Regions from separate parts of the Pseudoflavonifractor sp. genome, predicted to be linked through region 1. Evidence: a T-box and tRNA genes for the amino acid it is inferred to sense, from the RefSeq annotation. Region 1 holds a T-box; the other regions hold tRNA genes.
What was found. The T-box of region 1 lies ahead of ACOX7T_RS01760 (valine--tRNA ligase). A T-box ahead of a tRNA ligase gene usually reads a tRNA of that ligase, here a tRNA-Val.
Positions count from the first base shown of each region.

Region 1 (6,161 bases):
CCATGTTCAACGCCATCGCCGGCGACTTCTTCCCCGACGAGGGGTACATCACCCTGGACGGGAAGGACATCACCTATCTGCCCGGCTACCGCCGCAGCCGGGAGCTGGGCCGCCTGTTCCAGGACCCCATGCGGGGCACCGCGCCCCACATGACCATTGAGGAGAACATGGCCCTGGCCTACCTGCGGGCGGGCAAGAGCCAGCGGGCCTATTTCAGCCGTGTGAGCCGGAAGGATAAAGAGCTGTTCCGGGAGCAGCTCTCCCGGCTGGACATGGGGCTGGAGGACCGGATGAAGCAGCCGGTTGGCCTGCTCTCGGGCGGCCAGCGCCAGGCCCTCACCCTGCTGATGGCCACCATGGTGCCCCCCAAGCTGCTGCTGCTGGACGAGCACACCGCAGCCCTTGACCCGGCCACGGCGGAGAAGGTGCTCCGCCTGACCCGGGAGATTGTGGAGCGGGACCACCTGACCTGCCTGATGATCACCCACAACATGCACCAGGCCCTGGAACTGGGCAACCGGACCCTGATGATGGATTCCGGCCGCATTGTACTGGACGTGAAGGGGGAGGAGCGCAAAGGCATGACCGTGGACGACCTGCTCCGCCGCTTCCGGGAGAACGTGGGCAAGGGTCTGGACAACGACCGCATCCTGCTCTCCTGAACAAGTACATAAAAAACGGCTCACACCGGAGTGTGAGCCGTTTTTTGTTACAGCAGGAAGAACAGGGACACGGCAATCAGAATTACCAGTCCCACCAGATTGGCCAGGGTGAACACACCCAGATAGCGCAGGGGCTTGGCGCCGGGGGACTTGAGGTACAGCCGGAAGGAGATGAGGCTGGCCAGGGAGGCGATGAGGGTGCCCAGGCCGCCTACGTCGGTACCCAGCAGCAGACCCTTCCAGTCCTCGGTGAAGCCGGAGAGGAGCACCGCCGCGGGCACGTTGCTGATGATCTGGCTGGCGCACAGGGAGGTGAGGAAGGTGTTCTCCGCCATGACGGCGGAGAGGAAGTCCTTCACCGCCGGGATATTGCCGATGTTGCCGGCGAAGATGAAGAAGCAGACAAAGGTGAAGAGCAGTCCGTAGTCCACACGGGGGAAGAGGTGCCGGGCGAAGAGGAGCAGGCACACCACCACGATGGCCAGCAACACGGCATAGTGGAGCACGTGGAACACGGACAGCAGGCACAGCAGGAAGAGAACCACCATCAGCCACAGCTGCTGGGGCCGCCGGATAGTCTGCTTCTCGGGGAAGCGGACCTCAATGCCCTCCGGCTTGACGCACAGGGCGGCCACGGACAGGCCCACCAGGCTTACCAGGGTCAGGGGCGCCATGACGGCGAAGAACTCCCCGGCGGGGATGCCGAAGGCGGAGTAGAGGTACAGGTTCTGGGGGTTGCCCACCGGGGTGGCCATGCTGCCCAGATTGGCCGCCAGAGTCTGGAGTACCACCAGGTAGAGGGCACGCTCCAGCCGTCCCACCAGTCCCAGCACCAGCAGGGTGAAGGGGACAAAGGTGATAAGGGCCACGTCGTTGGTGATGAGCATGGAGACGAAGAAGGGGAGGAGCACCAGCACCAGGGAGATGAAGCGCATCCGCTTCTTGCCGGTGAGCAGCTTCTGGGCCAGCACGGCGAAAAGGCCGCAGTCCTGGAGTCCTGCCACCACCGCCATCAGGCAGAACAGCAGCGCCAGCACCCGGAAGTCGATGTATCCCAGGTAAGCCGCCGAAGGCGGGACGAAAATCATGGAAACCAGGGCGCACAGCAGGGCGATGCAGCCCACGGCCTCTCGCTTGACAAAGGAAATAATGGATGAAGCCATAGACAATCTCTCCTCACGGAAAGCGGCCCCACCGGCGCAAAGGCCGTTGGGACCGCTCTTTGGTTATGTACTGTGGCCGGTCAGGCGTTGACGGCCTGCTTGAGGGCCTGGGCCAGCTGGTCGGGGCAGGAGGTGGCTTTGTGACCGCAGCGGATGCCCTCCAGCTTGGAGATGGCGTCGGTGACCTTCATGCCCTCCACCAGACGGGAGATGCCCTGGAGGTTGCCGTCGCAGCCGTTGAAAATCTTTACGGACTGAATCGTGTCGTCCTCCACGTCGATTACCATCCGGGTGGAGCAGACGCCTCTGGTTCTGTAATCAATGGTCATGAAAAAATGCCTCCGCATGCAGCCCCTGAGTGGGGCTCAAAATATCGGGAGATATTATACAGGACCAGACGGAAAAACGCAACAGCTGAATGGAACTTTTTGGGGAAGTGGGTCGGGAATTATTCGCCATACACAATCAGGCAGGTGACGCCGCTGCCGTTGAGATACACGTCCTGGCAGCCCCCCAGGACCCCTGCTGTAAAAAAGCTGACGTCCCACATGTCGGCCTCGCTGTCATAGCGGCAGGTGACGGAGTCGTAGGAGATGGTACACTCCGATGTGGCCCGCTGAACGGCCTCCTCCGCGCTGCTGACTGCAAGGGGAGAGGTGTTTTGAAAACCGTCCCGCAGGACGCCTGGAGCGTTTTCACCATAGGTGTCCTGCACCTCGGCGTAGGAGAAGGAGGGAATTTCGGCGGACGGCGCAGCGGCGTCCTGTCCGCAGCCGGCCGGCAGCAGGGTCAGCGCCAGTGCCAGACCCAACAGAGCAGATTTTTTCATCCTGTCAGCCTCCGTTCCTGTGGCGTTGTGTACCTTTTAGACGCAGGAACGCCGGAGAAGTTCCGGGTATTTCCGGCGGCGAAAAAGCAGGGAAAACCATCTGTTCTCCTTGACAATGTTTTGAAAAATGAATATACTAGAGAGCGTTCATAGTAAAAAGCCGCGAAGGGAAGGAGTACGCATTTTCCAGGGTGCAGAGAGGAGCCGGTTGGTGCAAGGCTCTCCGTTGGGAATGCGGAAGGTGGTCCCGGAGCTCCGCTCCTGAAGCAAGTAGGGGGCGGCGGGTTCTCCCGTTACCGAGACAATGAGTGTTCTCCCACGGGAGAAAATTCAGGTGGTACCACGGACTGCATCGGTTCGTCCTGAGCAAAACGCTTGGGGCGGACTTTTTTGTTGCGCAAAAAAGTTGTTTGCCCCGAAAAGGAGTGTCAGAAAGAATGAAGAAAGAACTTCCCAAGGTTTACGAACCCCAGGAGGTAGAAGGCCGCGTCTACGAGATGTGGGAGAAGAACGGCTGCTTTGAGGGCCACCGTGACCCCGATAAGAAGCCCTTCACCATCGTCATGCCGCCCCCCAACGTCACCGGCCAGCTCCACATGGGCCACGCCATGGACTCCACCCTCCAGGACATCCTCATCCGCTTCAAGCGGATGGAGGGATACGCCGCCCTGTGGGTTCCCGGCACCGACCACGCCGGCATCGCCACCCAGATCAAGGTGGAGGAGGAGCTGCGCAAGAACGAGGGTCTGACCCGCTATGACCTGGGCCGGGACAAGTTCCTGGAGCGGGTGTGGGACTGGAAGCACAAGTATGGCGACCGCATCGTCCAGCAGCAGAAGAAGCTGGGCGCCTCCTGCGACTGGAGCCGGGCCCGGTTCACCATGGACGAGGGCCTGTCCAACGCCGTGCGCCACGTGTTCGTCTCCCTCTATAAGAAGGGCCTCATCTACAAGGGCAGCCGCATCATCAACTGGTGCCCCCACTGCGTCACCGCCCTGTCCGACGCCGAGGTGGAGTACAAGGACAAGCCCGGCAACCTGTGGCACCTGAAGTACCCCATCAAGGGCGAGGAGGGCCGCTATGTTATCGTGGCCACCACCCGTCCCGAGACCATGATGGGCGACACCGGCGTGGCCGTCAACCCCAACGACGACCGCTACAAGGACCTCATCGGCAAGACCTGCGTCCTGCCCCTCATGGACCGTGAGATTCCCATCGTGGCCGACGAGTATGTGGACATGGAGTTCGGCACCGGCTGCGTGAAGATGACCCCTGCCCACGACCCCAACGACTTCGAGGTGGGCCTGCGGCACAACCTGGAGTCCATCCGTGTGCTGGACGACGAGGGCAAGGTCAACGCCAACGGCGGCAAGTACGAGGGCATGGACCGCTACGAGGCCCGCAAGGCCGTTGTGGCCGACCTGGAGGCCCTTGGCCTGCTGGAGAAGGTGGAGCCCCACGCCCACAACGTGGGCACCTGCTACCGCTGCGGCACCGACGTGGAGCCCATCATTTCCGCCCAGTGGTTCGTGAAGATGGGCCCCCTGGCTGAGGAGGCCCTGCGGGTGGTCAACGACGGGGAGGTCAAGTTCGTCCCCGACCGCTTCTCCAAGACCTACACCAACTGGATGGAGAACGTCCACGACTGGTGTATCTCCCGCCAGCTGTGGTGGGGCCACCGCATCCCCGCCTGGACCTGCGAGGAGTGCGGCCACATCACCGTCAGCGAGACCGACCCCACCGAGTGCGAGCACTGCCACTCCAAGCACATCAAGCAGGAGGACGACGTGCTGGACACCTGGTTCTCCTCCGCCCTGTGGCCCTTCTCTACCCTGGGCTGGCCCGATGAGAACAGCGAGGACTACAAGTACTTCTATCCCACCGACGTGCTGGTCACCGGCTACGACATCATCTTCTTCTGGGTGGCCCGCATGATCCTCTCCGCCTGCGAGCACACCGGCAAGCCCCCCTTCCACACCGTGTTCATCCACGGCCTGGTCCGGGACGACAAGGGCCGCAAGATGTCCAAGAGCCTGGGCAACGGCATCGACCCCCTGGAGATCGCCGAGAAGTACGGCGCCGACGCCCTGCGCTTCAACCTGGTTACCGGCAACTCTCCCGGAAACGACATGCGCTTCTACACCGAGCGGTGTGAGGCCATGCGCAACTTCGCCAACAAGATCTGGAACGCCAGCCGCTTCCTGATGATGAACCTGACCATCGACAAGTGCGAGCTGCCCGAGAAGCTGGAGATGGAGGACCGCTGGATTCTCTCCAAGCTCAACAGCCTGATCCCCGAGATGACGGAGAACATGGACAAGTATGAGCTGGGCGTGGCGGCGCAGAAGATCTACGACTTCATCTGGGACTCCTACTGCGACTGGTATATTGAGCTGACCAAGGCCCGCCTCCAGGGCGACGACGAGGAGGCCAAGGTCAACGCCCAGAAGGTGCTCTGCTATGTGCTGACCCAGATTCTCAAGCTGCTGCACCCCTTCATGCCCTTCATCACCGAGGAGATCTGGCAGGCCCTGCCCCACGTCGAAGTGTCCGGTGGACACTTCGATGGAGAACAAGCGAAGCAACCTCATAAATCGGGCGACTACCTGATGCTCCAGAAGTGGCCGGAGCACAGCGTGGAGCTGGACTTCCCCGACGAGGAGCGGGCCATGGAGATGATCATGGACGCCATCGGCGCTATTCGTACCCGCCGCTCCGAGATGAACGTGCCCCCCAGCAAGAAGGCCCACGTCACCGTGGCCACCCTGCACCGGGACGTGTTCGAGCTGGGCATCCCCTTCCTCAAGCGCCTGGGCTACGCCAGTGATGTGACTATCACCGGCGTCACCGATGCTGACCAGGACACCAAGGGCATGGTCACCGTCATCACCCATGCCGCCCGTATCTCCATTCCTCTGGCCGAGCTGGTGGACATGGAGAAGGAGAAGGCCCGCATGGAGAAGGAGCTCAAGAAGAACCAGGCTGAGCTGGACAAGCTGGACACCAAGCTGAACAATCCCGGCTTTGTGAACAAGGCCCCTGCCAACGTGGTGGAGGCCGAGCGGGAGCGGGCCGTCAAGCTCCGTGAGCTGGTGGCCAAGCTTCAGGAAGAGCTCTCCAATATGTAATGCCAACCCCATAAGACCCTTGCCGCCGGAGACGTGAGTTGTCTCCGGCGGTATTTTTATCGCTTGCCGAAGGCAAACGATAAAAACGTCCATAAGGCGCGCTCCGCCGCGCCTTGGACGAGAAATCTCAGCGCGCGGGCGCTGTGCGCCCGCATGCGCAAAAAACAGCGCCAAGCGCTGTTTTTTCATCTGTATGCAGAAAAATATTTATTTTGTTCCAAACGGGCGAAAAAGCGAGAACGAGGGACTTCCCTGGGGCAGAATAGGCTTTGCGGTACCTCACGCCCAAAAAAGTTTACAAATTAGCGTTGATAGAAGCAGGGAAAAAAGGTATGATAACATACCATATAGCAGGGTATGTGTTTTTGCGCTCTTTGGG
Region 1 is NZ_JBMNPX010000001.1:376,182-382,342, reverse strand. Features, by position in the region: gene ACOX7T_RS01780 (ABC transporter ATP-binding protein) at 1-662, shown strand, start outside; gene ACOX7T_RS01775 (SLC13 family permease) at 710-1,825, opposite strand; gene ACOX7T_RS01770 (TIGR03905 family TSCPD domain-containing protein) at 1,906-2,154, opposite strand; gene ACOX7T_RS01765 (hypothetical protein) at 2,274-2,654, opposite strand; T-box leader at 2,808-3,022, shown strand; gene ACOX7T_RS01760 (valine--tRNA ligase) at 3,092-5,782, shown strand.

Region 2 (6,161 bases), on a different contig from region 1:
AGGCCCTTCTCCGGCCAGTCGGCGGGACTGTCGCCGATGCGGGTCCAGGGAATCTGGAACACAGTGCCCATGCTCACCCGCACTGCCCGGCGGTACAGGGGGTCGCAGCAGGTGGGGGTGACCAGCACGGCGTCCATGTGCAGCGCCGCAGCGGAGCGGAAGATGGCCCCCACATTGGTGGAGTCCACGATGCCCTCCAGCACCGCCACCCGGCGGGCTCCGGCGCACAGCTCCTCCACCGTGGGCAGCACGGGGCGGCGCATGGCGCACAGAATGCCTCGGTTCACCTGATAGCCGGTCAGGGCGGCCAGCAGGTCGTTGTCCCCGGTGTACACCGGGATATCTCCGCAGCGCTCCATGATGTCCCTGCCCTGGCCCTCCAGGTGCTTGCGCTCCATCAGCAGGGACAGGGGCTGATATCCGGCCTCCAGCGCCCGGGCGATGACCTTGGGGCTCTCAGCGATGAAGATTCCCTTCTCCGGCTCCAGCCGGTTGCGCAGCTGGGCCTCTGTCAGCCGGGTAAAGACCTCCAGCTCGGGCAAATCCAGACTGGTGATTTCGATCAGCTTTGCCATTGCGCTTCCCTCCGCAGCTTGCACGTTTCTTTGTCAGCAGTATAAAAGGAAAAATCCCGACCGCTTTCGCAGTCGGGACTTCAAGCCATCCCGACACGACAAATGCCAGCCGGACCGGGGCCCCACACGGTGGGGCGGCGCTTTTGCGCCGTACAAGCGTTTTGGACGAAGGCCAAAACCTTGGCGCAGGGGGCGGCTTCGCCGACCCCGAGCATTCAAATTCCCCAGGTATCCAAAAAGAAACACCAGCCTGTCGGCTGGTGTTTCTTTTTGGAGGCGCCACCCAGACTCGAACTGGGGGTAAAGGTTTTGCAGACCTCTGCCTTACCACTTGGCTATGGCGCCGATTACAGATAACAGGAGCAAATTACTTGCTCCTGTTATCTTCTGTTTCTGGAGCGGGTGACGAGGCTCGAACTCGCTACCTCCACCTTGGCAAGGTGGCGCTCTACCAGATGAGCTACACCCGCGGGGTTATCTCTCTGAACCACTCTATGCAGTTCAGAGAGATTTGGTGCCTCCGGTCGGAATCGAACCAACGACACGGGGATTTTCAGTCCCCTGCTCTACCAACTGAGCTACAGAGGCAAATGGCGACGCGGAAGGGACTTGAACCCTCGACCTCCGGCGTGACAGGCCGGCGTTCTAACCAACTGAACTACCGCGCCATTTGACGTTGGGTCAAGACCCATGGTGGGAACAACAGGGCTCGAACCTGTGACATCATGCTTGTAAGGCATGCGCTCTCCCAGCTGAGCTATGCTCCCCTGTTGGCCGCTTGCGTTTTTGTTTATCTCTCGCTCGCGACGAAGGTTATTATACTAAAGCCCCCCTGAAATGTCAACCCCTAAATTTATCTTTTTTATTCTTCTGTTTTGCCCGCCCCACTTCTGTGCCGATTTTGTTGCGTTTTCTTTTTATAAATCCAATATTTTTCATCTTTTGATTTAAAATGTTTGAAAAATATTTTTCAGTTTCCGACATTTTCCCTTTTATAGTTTCATAAAATTACCTTATTCACCTTATATTCTCTCTTTCCGAAAAAAAGAGGCAAAAAACTTCACTTTTATCGTTTACGAACAAAATAATGAGGTTTATAATCTATAATAGATTGGCTCCTCTGCCGCTTGGCACGGAGCTTCCATTATCTTACGATGTTCTGAATTTATAATCCTATCATATCTGGAGGCAGACTGGTGAGTATTTACGATGTAATCTCCCTTCTGGGCGCTATTGCCACCTTTCTCTTTGGCATGACCACCATGACAAGCGGATTGGAGAAGCTGTCCAGCGGACGGCTGGAATCCATTCTGGAACGGCTGACCAACAACCTGTTCATGAGCGTCCTCATCGGCGCCCTTGTCACCGGCCTGGTTCACAGCTCGGCCGCCACCACCATCATGTGCGTGGGCTTTGTCAACTCCGGTATTATGAAGCTGGAGCAGACAGTGGGTATCATTATGGGCGCCAATATCGGCACCACCATTACAGCCCAGATTCTCCGCCTGGGAGACATCTCCTCGGACAATCTGCTTCTCTCCATGATGCGCCCGGAGTATTTCGGCCCCATTATGGCAGTGGTAGGCATTGTGCTCTATATGTTTATCAAGAGCGGCAAAAAGCGGATTGTAGGCCAGCTGCTGCTGGGTCTGGGCCTGCTGTTTATCAGCATGCACACCATGACCGCCTCTGTGGCGCCGCTCCAGGACGTCCCCGAGTTCCGCAACCTCTTCGTGGCCTTCTCCAATCCCCTGCTGGGCATCCTGGTAGGCGCCCTTGTCACCGCCCTGCTCCAGAGCTCCACCGCCTCGGTGGGTATCCTGCAGGCCCTCACCTCCACCGGCGTCATCACCTTCAACATCGCCTTCCCCATCATTATGGGCCAGAATATCGGCACCTGCATCACCACGCTCATCTCCTCCATCGGCGCCAGCCGCAACGCCAGACGGACGGCCATGCTCCACCTCTACTTTAATGTTATCGGCACTCTGGTCTTCCTGGCAGGTATCTACGGCGCTCAGCTGGCCCTCACTCCGGCGGGCGGCCTCCCCTTCTGGTCGGCCACCATGAACATGGGCGACATCGCCTCCTTCCACACCTTCTTCAATATCGGCTGTACCCTGCTCCTCCTCCCCTTCCATAAGCAGCTGGTCCGCCTGGTGGAGCGCACAGTTCCCGGCGACGAGAGCAACGGCTTTACCATGCTGGATGAGCGTTTCCTGGCCACACCCGCTGTGGCCCTGGATCGGGCCCATGACGCAGTGGTACATATGGGTACGCTGGCCCGGGACAACTACCGTATCTCGGTGTCTCTGCTGAGCCAGTATGACACCAAGAAGGCAGAGCTGCTGCGTGAGAACGAAAACACGCTGGACAAGCTGGAGGGTACGCTGGACAACTACCTGGTCCGCCTGTCCGACCACTCCCTGTCAGCCGCAGAGAGCACCCAGGTCTCCGAGCTGCTCCACACCCTCTCCGATTTTGAACGAATGGGCGATTACTCCGTCAATATCTCCGAGAGTGCCTCCGTCCTCCGGGAGCGCAGCATCTCTTTCTCTCCCACGGCCCAGCGCGAGCTCACCGCCCTCACCGATGCGGTGGGCGAGGCGCTTGACAAGACGCTGGAATGCTACACCAGCCGCTCCAGAGAGCTTGCCCTTGAGGTGGAGCCGCTGGAGGAGGTGGTGGATCTTCTGCGGGATGAGCTGAAGAGCCGTCACATCGAACGCTTCAAGACCGGCGCCTGCACCATTGAGCAGGGTACTCAGTTCCTGGAGCTGCTTATCAATCTGGAGCGTGTGTCCGACCACTGTTCCAACGTGGCGCTGCAAATTCTCCGCCGTACAGCCCCCAAAAACGACCTGGTTCTCACCGATACCCATGCCTATCTCCACCAGCTCCATCACGGCTCCAGCCGGAGCTTTGACGAGCTCTTTTCCGCCTACCGCGCCAAATACCTGGCTCCCATCGACGCGGACAAATAAGCACACTGAGAAGCCCCGGCAGCACGGTTGCTGCCGGGGCTTCTTTCTCCATCCACGCTTTTCTACTTGCAAAAATTAAAAGCCCGGCAGCACATTGCTGCCGGGCTTTTCTTACATGAGCTTCACAGTGTAGTAGACAGCCATGATCAGCACCCACGCCGTAGGCACCGCATAGTAGACCATCTCTCCCACGCTGGTACCGATAATCAGGGAAGCAATCAGGACCAGCGCCATCAGCGCACAGCTGACGTAGATGAGGATATAGTTGGCAGTCTTGGGCAGGAGCCGGACGCTCTTCTCCTTCACAGTCAGCACACCCTGGCCGCGCTGGGCTGCCGCCGCCAGAGCCGCCACAGCAGCCAGGAACACCACCAGCAGAGCCATAATCACATAGGTCCGCATACCAGTACCCAGCGCGAAGCGGATATAGATGCCCAGTACACCGGCCGCACAGGCCGCAGCCACAGCGAAGAACTCGGTCTGGTAGATATAGTATACAAAGGCAAGCACCGCAAACACTACGTTGGCAAAAATCAGGAAATCCACACCGGTGGCGTTAAACTGCCACACGATGGCACTGTATACGCCCAGCATAACCAGGAACGCGCCGATAGCCCACAGGAAGATTCCCTTTTTTCCCTTCTTCCACTGGCTGACCGCCAGGAAGAGCACTGCCGCACCAGCAATAATGCCCGCGAAGGTGATGATCTTCAGCGCAGAGGCAATGCCAACCGCCAGGCTGATACCAAAGCCATCCACCGTAAAATCAATATAATATTTCTGCGTCATCAGCAGCAGGAACTCCAGAACCACCGCTCCTACAATCCAGTAGAGAACTTTGGTAAGCGCGATGTCCTCCTGGCGCTGCTTCTCTGCCTTCAGCCGCTGCTTTTCCAGTCTTTCTCTGCTATCCATTTATCCATCTCCTATGGAAATTCTCCTGCGCCGCCGGCAGGTGCGAGGAACCAATCCTCTGTATTTTACCAGAAAGTTACCTGCTTTGCAACTAGAAAAACCATCCGCCTGCCTGTTTCAAAAAATTTCGTCTTTTTTCTGCCGCTTAAAACTTTTTTTGCGCTTTCTCCGTCTAAGCATTATCTTTTGCACTCCTTCAGAAACCTGAAAAAATTTTAAGGAATTGTAACCCCTTTGTTATCTACTTTTCGATTTTTTTGTCGTATGATAGTAGTCACTGGCAAGGCACTACACACAGAGAACTATCTTGCAGGAGGAACGCTTTCCATGAGAACAAAAATCAACCGCTTTCTCGCGTTGGGGCTGGCTCTGGCCCTGATGCTGCCCCTGGCTGCCTGTAAATCCACCGGCGACGGCGGACAGTCCCAGGCGCCCCAGCCCTCTCAGAGTGAGACCCAGCCTTCCGCTACCCCCACGCCCACACCCACTCCCGAGCCCGTGGACCCCTACGACGCGGTGCGCAACTACTGGAGCGAGGACCAGCTCACCCAGGCCTGGGGTCCCAACCAGCCGGTGGAGCACCTGTTCTTCCACCCCGTCATCGCCTATCCGGAGTACACCTTCTCCAGCGCCATCTCTGAGAAGCGTCAGAAAGGCCTGGACGACTGGATGGTAACGGTGGACGAGTTCAAGAAGATCATTCAGAACGTCTATGACAAGGGCTATATCCTGGTGAACATGGGGGATGTGTGGAGCGAGGTCACCGACGAAAACGGCGTGACCCGGATGCAGCGCAACACCCTCATGCTCCCCGAGGGCAAGAAGCCCCTCATCATCTCCTTTGACGACGTGAATTACTACCAGTACATGCTGGAGGAGGGCTTCACCTCCAAGCTGGTGCTGGGAGACGACGGCCAGATCTGGGCCGAGACCCGGGACCCCTTCACCGGTGAGGTCTCCCTTACCCAGGACCTGGACGCCACTCCCATTCTGGACAACTTCGTCCTGGAGCACCCCGACTTCTCCCTCAACGGCGCCAAAGCCATCTACTCCCTCACTGGCTATGAGGGTATCTTCGGCTACCGCACTCAGAACGACCGGTATATCGCCGCCGACGACCCCGCCCGCCCCGCCTTTGACGCCAAGCGCGCCGCTGAGATTGAAGCGGTCAAGCCCATCATCGAGCGTCTGAAGGAGACCGGCTGGACCTTCGGCTCTCACACCTGGGGCCACTGTAATCTGGACACCTGGTCCCTGGAGAAGATCCAGATTGACACTGAGCGCTGGGCTGAGGAGGTTGGCAGCCTGGTTGGCCCCACCAACATCCTCTTCTACCCCCACGGCGCCCGCCCCGACGGCAACGACTGGCACAAGACCGGCCCCAAGTTCCAGTACCTCCAGAGCCAGGGATTCCGCATCTTCGCCAGCGTGGGCACCAACTCCTTCTCCTATATCAAGGATGACATCTCCGCCGTCATCTGCGACCGGCTCCATCCCGACGGAACCACCCTCCGCTGGGCCCGCAGCCGCTACCTCCAGTTCTACGACGCTCAGGAGATCATCGACCTGTCCGTCCGCCCCGACCGTGGCTACGATTTCAGCAAGTAACACACAGCGGGACCTGCTTTGTGTAGGTCCCGCTTTTTTTAGAGCACGCAAAAAAGCCCGGAGCATTTTGCTCCGGGCT
Region 2 is NZ_JBMNPX010000002.1:47,480-53,640, reverse strand. Features, by position in the region: gene ACOX7T_RS02760 (TrmH family RNA methyltransferase) at 1-575, opposite strand, end outside; tRNA gene ACOX7T_RS02755 (tRNA-Cys) at 847-920, opposite strand; tRNA gene ACOX7T_RS02750 (tRNA-Gly) at 970-1,045, opposite strand; tRNA gene ACOX7T_RS02745 (tRNA-Phe) at 1,088-1,163, opposite strand; tRNA gene ACOX7T_RS02740 (tRNA-Asp) at 1,167-1,243, opposite strand; tRNA gene ACOX7T_RS02735 (tRNA-Val) at 1,267-1,342, opposite strand; gene ACOX7T_RS02730 (Na/Pi cotransporter family protein) at 1,772-3,559, shown strand; gene ACOX7T_RS02725 (hypothetical protein) at 3,671-4,474, opposite strand; gene ACOX7T_RS02720 (polysaccharide deacetylase family protein) at 4,802-6,082, shown strand.
Region 2: it encodes a tRNA-Val, which carries the amino acid that the T-box ahead of ACOX7T_RS01760 (valine--tRNA ligase) is inferred to sense. The anticodon was not compared.

Region 3 (6,161 bases), on a different contig from region 1:
TGGTGGTGGACGATGAGCCCGAGATTGCCGACCTGGTGGAGGTCTATCTCAAGAGCGAGGGGTTCACTGTGTTCAAGTGCGGCACCGGAGCCGACGCCCTCCAGTGCGTGAACCGGGAGCCGCTGGACCTGGCCATCCTGGACGTGATGCTGCCCGACATCTCCGGCTTTACCCTCTGTGGGGAGATCCGCCGGGAGCACCATTTTCCCGTCCTCATGCTCACCGCCCGCACCGAGGACATGGACAAGATCACCGGCCTGACCATAGGCGCCGACGACTACATGACCAAGCCCTTCAACCCCCTGGAGCTGGTGGCCCGGGTGAAGGCCCAGCTGCGGCGGTACACCCACTACAACGAGAACGACCGGCCTGTGGGGGATATCATCGACTTCAACGGCCTGGTCATCAACCGCTCCACCCACGAGTGCACCCTGTATGACAAGCCCCTGAATCTGACCCCGCTGGAGTTTGACATCCTGTGGATGCTCTGCGAGAACCGGGGGCAGGTCATCTCCGCCGAGAAGCTGTTTGAGAGCGTGTGGGGGGAGAAGTATCTGGACCGGAACAACACCGTTATGGTCCACATCCGCCGCCTGCGGGAGAAGATGGGAGAGCCGGGCCGCAATCCCCGGTTCATCAAAACCGTGTGGGGCGTGGGGTATAAAATCGACTGAAGGCAGCCTGAAAAATTTTTGAAAGAAAATTCGAAAAAAACGTTGACAAACCGGGGAGCGTCGGATATAATAAATCCTGCCCTGTTCGACGGGGTTACATGGCGGCATAGCTCAGTTGGCTAGAGCATGCGGTTCATACCCGCAGTGTCCCCGGTTCGAATCCAGGTGCCGCTACCATAAAAATCTAACAGGATGGGTTCCCATCCTGTGCAGACGGCCCGGTGGTCAAGCGGCTAAGACACCGCCCTTTCACGGCGGTAACACGGGTTCGATTCCCGTCCGGGTCACCAACCCCTTCATGGGGCATGACCGGACATACCAGATATGGAGGCATAGCTCAGCTGGTAGAGCGTCCGCCTCACACGCGGAAGGTCACAGATTCGAGTTCTGTTGTCTCCACCACAAAAACAGTCACGTCAAACGACGTGGCTGTTTTTGCTTTTCCGGAAGAAGGGAAACACCGACCTGTTCGGCGGGCAGACGTCAGTAAAAAGCACCTGAAGCCACGGATTCAGGTGCTTTTGTTGTTTACAGGGACATGTCAGCCGCCCAGAATCTCCCCGGCGGTACGGATTTGCTCCGGGGTGGGAGTCCAGTAGAAGGTAATTTCCACCATGCGGCTCTCCCAGCAGATGAGGTAGGTATCCCGGGAACCGTCGTCCCGCTGAACCTGATAGGCCGCCTGAGCGCCCCAGGGAGCGGCGTCAATGGGCTCGTAGTGGTCCACAAACACATAGTCATCGATGACCTCGTCCTGCCGCTCTTTCAGCAGGCTCTGGCAGATGAAATCATAGAGGAAGGGCAGCTTGACGTCGGTGACGGTGTAGCTGAGCTGATAGTCCCGCTCGTCCTGGTTAAAGAGAGGCCGCTGTTCATACTCACACCGGGAGAGAAGGAAGGTTTCCTGACAGTCGGCCTCCCTGGAGTACTGGGTGTCTGTCTCCACCAGGTCCTCCACCGTCAGGGGCATGGGATCGTCGTAGATGTCCCAGGTAATATTACCCCACTGGTAGCTGCCCACCGGCTGGCGGCTGTCGCCAAAGGAGAGCAGGCCGGTGAGAATGCCGGCGGTGAAGCCTGCCAGCCCTGCCACGGTCAACAGCAGAACACAGCCCATGGTGACCACCTGATTGACCCTACGGGAGACACCACGCTTTTTCAGCCATCTGGACAGGCAGCGGCCCAGCAGGCCCATCGCCACGATAACCGCTGCCCACACCGCCAGGAACAAGAACTTGCGGACAGAGCCCGCCAGTGAGAGAATCAGGAGCAAAATGGCCACGGCCAGCAGGCACCAGCCCAACGGCCGATTGGTGTGGACGGGCAGGAAAACGCCCTGCTCAGCGGCCTGCTTTGCCCGCCGGTGCCAGAGAAAGTAGTGGATCAGCTCATAGAGGGGGAATACCACCAGCAGCATCCACAAGGGGAGGGGGGACAGATAGGACGGAGTGGACAGGTAATCCACCGGGTTCCGCCACAGCTGACGGAGCTGGTACACCAGAACGAACAGGTAGAGGGCCAGGGACAGGAGCTGAGCGGTGAGCACCCGCTTGGACATGGTGCGGTGGATGGTCTCCACCTGGGTCACCGGGTCGGTGTCGATGGGCACGGCGTCCGCCCGGTTGGTGTAAAAAATCTGCATGGCGTCCCAACGGGCCGCCAGCTCCCAGCCGTCCTGGGCGCAGAAGTCCTCCTTCATCAGCTGCCGCTGGCTGGGGTGGGGGTCAAACTCCGAGGCGCTGGGGAAGTAGGTGACGGCAAAGCGGAGCTGCTGGGGCCGGATTTTCCGGTAGGTCCAGAGCAGTCCGCCGGGCTGGTGGATCATCCAGCCCTGGGCGGCCATCTGCTCCAGCTTCTTCTCAATCCCCTTTTGGTCGTAAAAGGAGAGGTTGGTAAAACAGCGTCTGGTCTTGCTCATTCCTGTGCCTCCTCTCTCAAAACACGGTCATAGTCCTCTGTCTGGCTCCGGAGCCGCCGGTACTCCCGGTCCAGCATCTCCCGTCCCTTATCTGTGATGATGTAGCTCCGGCGGCGACCTGCTGCCTCGGTCTCCTGAATCACCCCCGCCGCCAGGAACTGCTCCAGCAGGTCGTACAGGGTGCCTGAGCCGATGGTCACCCGGCCCTCGGTGAGGGCACGCACCGCCTCCAGAATGTCCGACCCCCGGCGCTCCCGGCGCAGGCAGAGCAGGATATAAAACATCTGCTCGGTGAGGGTCTTGAATTTCTCCCGCGGCATGGCGGCTCTCTCCTTTCTCGATTATCGAGTTTTTTCAATTCCATTATAACTCGAATATCGAGAAAGTCAATGCGGCAAAATGGAGAAAACAGCGGAGCTGTTGCCATATGGACACGAATATGGTATAAAGAGAGTGGGAAAGGACCGTTTTTCGGCCAAAAGGAGAACAAAAATGGGAAAATTAGACTTTAGAAATCAGCTGATTCTAGGCGTAGTCATTCTGATGGCGGGCTTTGTGTGCGCCACTGTCACGAAAATAGCGGTGTGCGCCAATATCGGCTGGATCATCTACGGTCTGCTGTTTGTCATCCACCCGGTGTGGCCCGAGAACGCGAGAAACCCCAGAGTGGCGCTGTACATGCGCCTGGCGGGCGTGATTATCGTTCTGCGGGGCCTTGTCGCCCGGTTCGGCGTCTGACGGGGACAGTTTTCCCCTGATGACACTTTTCTTTTACAGGGAAACCGTGTATACTAACGGCAGAATCCCGTGACCTTCCGGCTGTGCCAGAGGAATTTTCTCACGGGGAAAGGAGAATTGTCCGTGTACGAAAACAACTACTATACCCAGGAGGGGTACGGCAGCTACGGCATGGTGGAGACCGTGGGCCGTTACACCGCCCGTACCTTCCTCTGGATGTTCGCCGGCCTGGCCGTCACCTTCGGCGTGGCCATCGCCGGGTATATCACCGGCTTCAGCTTCCTGCTCCTGTTCAACACCTTCACCTATATCGGACTGCTCATCGCCCAGCTGGTGGTGGTGCTGGTGCTCTCCGCACGGGTTCACAGCCTGTCCGTGCCGGCGGCCCGCTTCCTGTTTTTCGCCTACGCCGCCCTCACCGGCGTGACCTTCTCGGTCTACTTCGTCATCTTTGACGTGATGAGTCTGGTGATTGTGTTCGGCGTCACCGCCCTGTACTTCGGCGCCATGGCCGCCTTCGGCTACGCCACCAAGGCCGACCTGTCCCGCATCCGCACCGTGCTGATGGGCGGACTCATCTTCCTGCTGGTCTTTGCCTTCCTGTCCATGTTCATTCCCGGCCTTGCGGCCATGGACCGGATCTACTGCCTCATCGGCATTGCCATCTTCCTGGGCTTCACCGCCTACGACACCCAGAAGATCAAGGCCTTCCACGCCTACTACGGCCACGACCCCGAGATGGCGGCCAAGGCCTCCATCTTCTCCGCTCTCCAGCTCTACCTGGATTTCATCAACCTGTTCCTCTATCTGCTCCGCTTCCTGGGCAGACGCCGGAACTGACAAGACAAAACATGCCCCTGCGCCCATGGGCGCAGGGGCATGTTTTCATATTCAGCACACCGGCACCACCACGGGAATGCCGTCCACCCGGCACACCCGGGCATTGACGTTGTACACGTCCCGGATGTTCTCCTCGCTGACCACCGACGCGTCACCGAAGGCGTGGACCCGGCCGCCATGGAGCAGGAGAAAGCGGTCGCAGTACCGCAGGGCCAGGTTCAGGTCGTGGATGACCATGACGGCGGCGATGTTCCGCTCCCGGCACAGCTTCTGCACCAGGGAGAGCACCTCGTACTGGTTGTGCAGGTCCAGGTTGCTGGTGGGCTCGTCCAGCAGCAGCACCTTGGGCTGCTGCACCAGGGCGCGGGCCAGCATGATCTTCTGCTGCTCGCCGCCGGACAGCCGGTCCATGGGCCGGACGGCCATGTCCTCCAGGCCCAGGGCGGACAGCATCCCGTCCACCAGGCGGTAGTCCTCCGCCGTGGCCCCCCACTTCATGTAGGGCTTGCGGCCCAGCAGCAGCATGTCGTACACCGTCAAATGGCTGGCCGGGGGATTCTGGGCCACAAAGGCCACGTTCCGGGCCATCTCCCCGTGGGACATGGTGAGCAGCTCGGCCCCGTCCACCCGTACCGAACCGGACTGGGGCTTTAAAATATGGCTGAAGCACTTGAGCAGGGTGCTCTTGCCTGCACCGTTGTTGCCCAGAATAGCCAGACACTCCCCGCTGCGGGCCTCAAAGGACACGTCATGGAGGATTTGCCGGCCGCACCGGTAGGAGAAATTCAGATGTTCCACAGTCATCATGAGCGGTTCCGTCCTTTGAACAGCAGGTAGAGGAACAGGGGAGCCCCCAGGAAGGAGGTGATGGCGCCGATGGGCAGCACCACCGGGGCCACCACGTTCCGGGCCACCAGGTCCCCCAGCAGTAGCAGCACGGCCCCCATGAGGGCGGAGCCGGGGATGAGATAGCAGTAGTTGTTGCCCAGGAAACGGCGGACAATGTGGGGGGCCACCAGGCCGATGAAGTTGATGATGCCCACGTAGGACACCACCACCGCCGCCACCACCGAGCAGATGAGCACGTTGACAATCCGCAGGCGGCTCACGTTGACGCCCAGGCTGACGGCAGTCTGCTCGCCGCTCTCCAGGGCGTTGTAGTTCCAGCGGTTGAAGAAGAAATAGAGCCCCGCGGCGGACACCACCGCCGCCATAATGCCCACCTCATCCCAGCCGGTGCGGCCCAGGTCGCCGAAGGTCCAGAAGACCAGGGAGGTGAGCTGCACCTCGTCGGCAAAGTACTGCAGGAGCGTGGTGGCTCCGGAGAACAGGGAGCTGAGGGCCACGCCGGAGAGCACCATGGCCTCAGGGGTAATCTGCCGCAGGCGGGACAGGGCCAGAATGAGCACCGACACGGCAATGCTGCCGGCGAAGGCGCACAGGCCGATGAGGGCCGGGTTGGAGAAGGTGACGCCGCCGCCCGCCTGGAGCCCGGCGCCCAGCACGATGATGGCGAAGGCGGCGCCGAATCCGGCGCCCTGGGAGATACCCAGGGTGCTGGAGGAGGCCAGGGGATTGCGCAGCACCGACTGGAGCACCACACCGGCCACACCCAGCCCGGCGCCGCCCAGAATGGCGGTGCAGATGCGGGGCAGACGCATGTTGCGCACCACGATGTTGATGCTGTTGTCCTCCGCCTTGCCTGCGATGCCCTTGATGAGCTCCAGCACCGGCGTATTGTAGGACCCGGCACGGAGAGACAGCAGGGCCGCCAGAAGCAGCACACCGCACAGGGCCAGCAGGACGCCGATATTCCTGGCCCGGTGGCGGGAGTAGGCCTCCGGCGCGCTCAGGCGCACCGCGTCCGCGCCCTTAGCCACCCAGGGTCATCTCCCTGAATTCGTAGCCTGCGGCCTGATACTGGGCGTAGGCGTCCTCCACCCCCAGCATGGTCTCAAAAATCTCGTCGAACTTGGCGGCAATGTCCACGT
Region 3 is NZ_JBMNPX010000006.1:125,560-131,720, reverse strand. Features, by position in the region: gene vanR (VanR-ABDEGLN family response regulator transcription factor) at 1-674, shown strand, start outside; tRNA gene ACOX7T_RS07925 (tRNA-Met) at 775-851, shown strand; tRNA gene ACOX7T_RS07920 (tRNA-Glu) at 890-964, shown strand; tRNA gene ACOX7T_RS07915 (tRNA-Val) at 1,001-1,076, shown strand; gene ACOX7T_RS07910 (DUF2812 domain-containing protein) at 1,216-2,592, opposite strand; gene ACOX7T_RS07905 (PadR family transcriptional regulator) at 2,589-2,912, opposite strand; gene ACOX7T_RS07900 (hypothetical protein) at 3,085-3,330, shown strand; gene ACOX7T_RS07895 (Bax inhibitor-1/YccA family protein) at 3,454-4,170, shown strand; gene ACOX7T_RS07890 (ABC transporter ATP-binding protein) at 4,222-4,977, opposite strand; gene ACOX7T_RS07885 (FecCD family ABC transporter permease) at 4,974-6,050, opposite strand; gene ACOX7T_RS07880 (iron ABC transporter substrate-binding protein) at 6,043-6,161, opposite strand, start outside.
Region 3: it encodes a tRNA-Val, which carries the amino acid that the T-box ahead of ACOX7T_RS01760 (valine--tRNA ligase) is inferred to sense. The anticodon was not compared.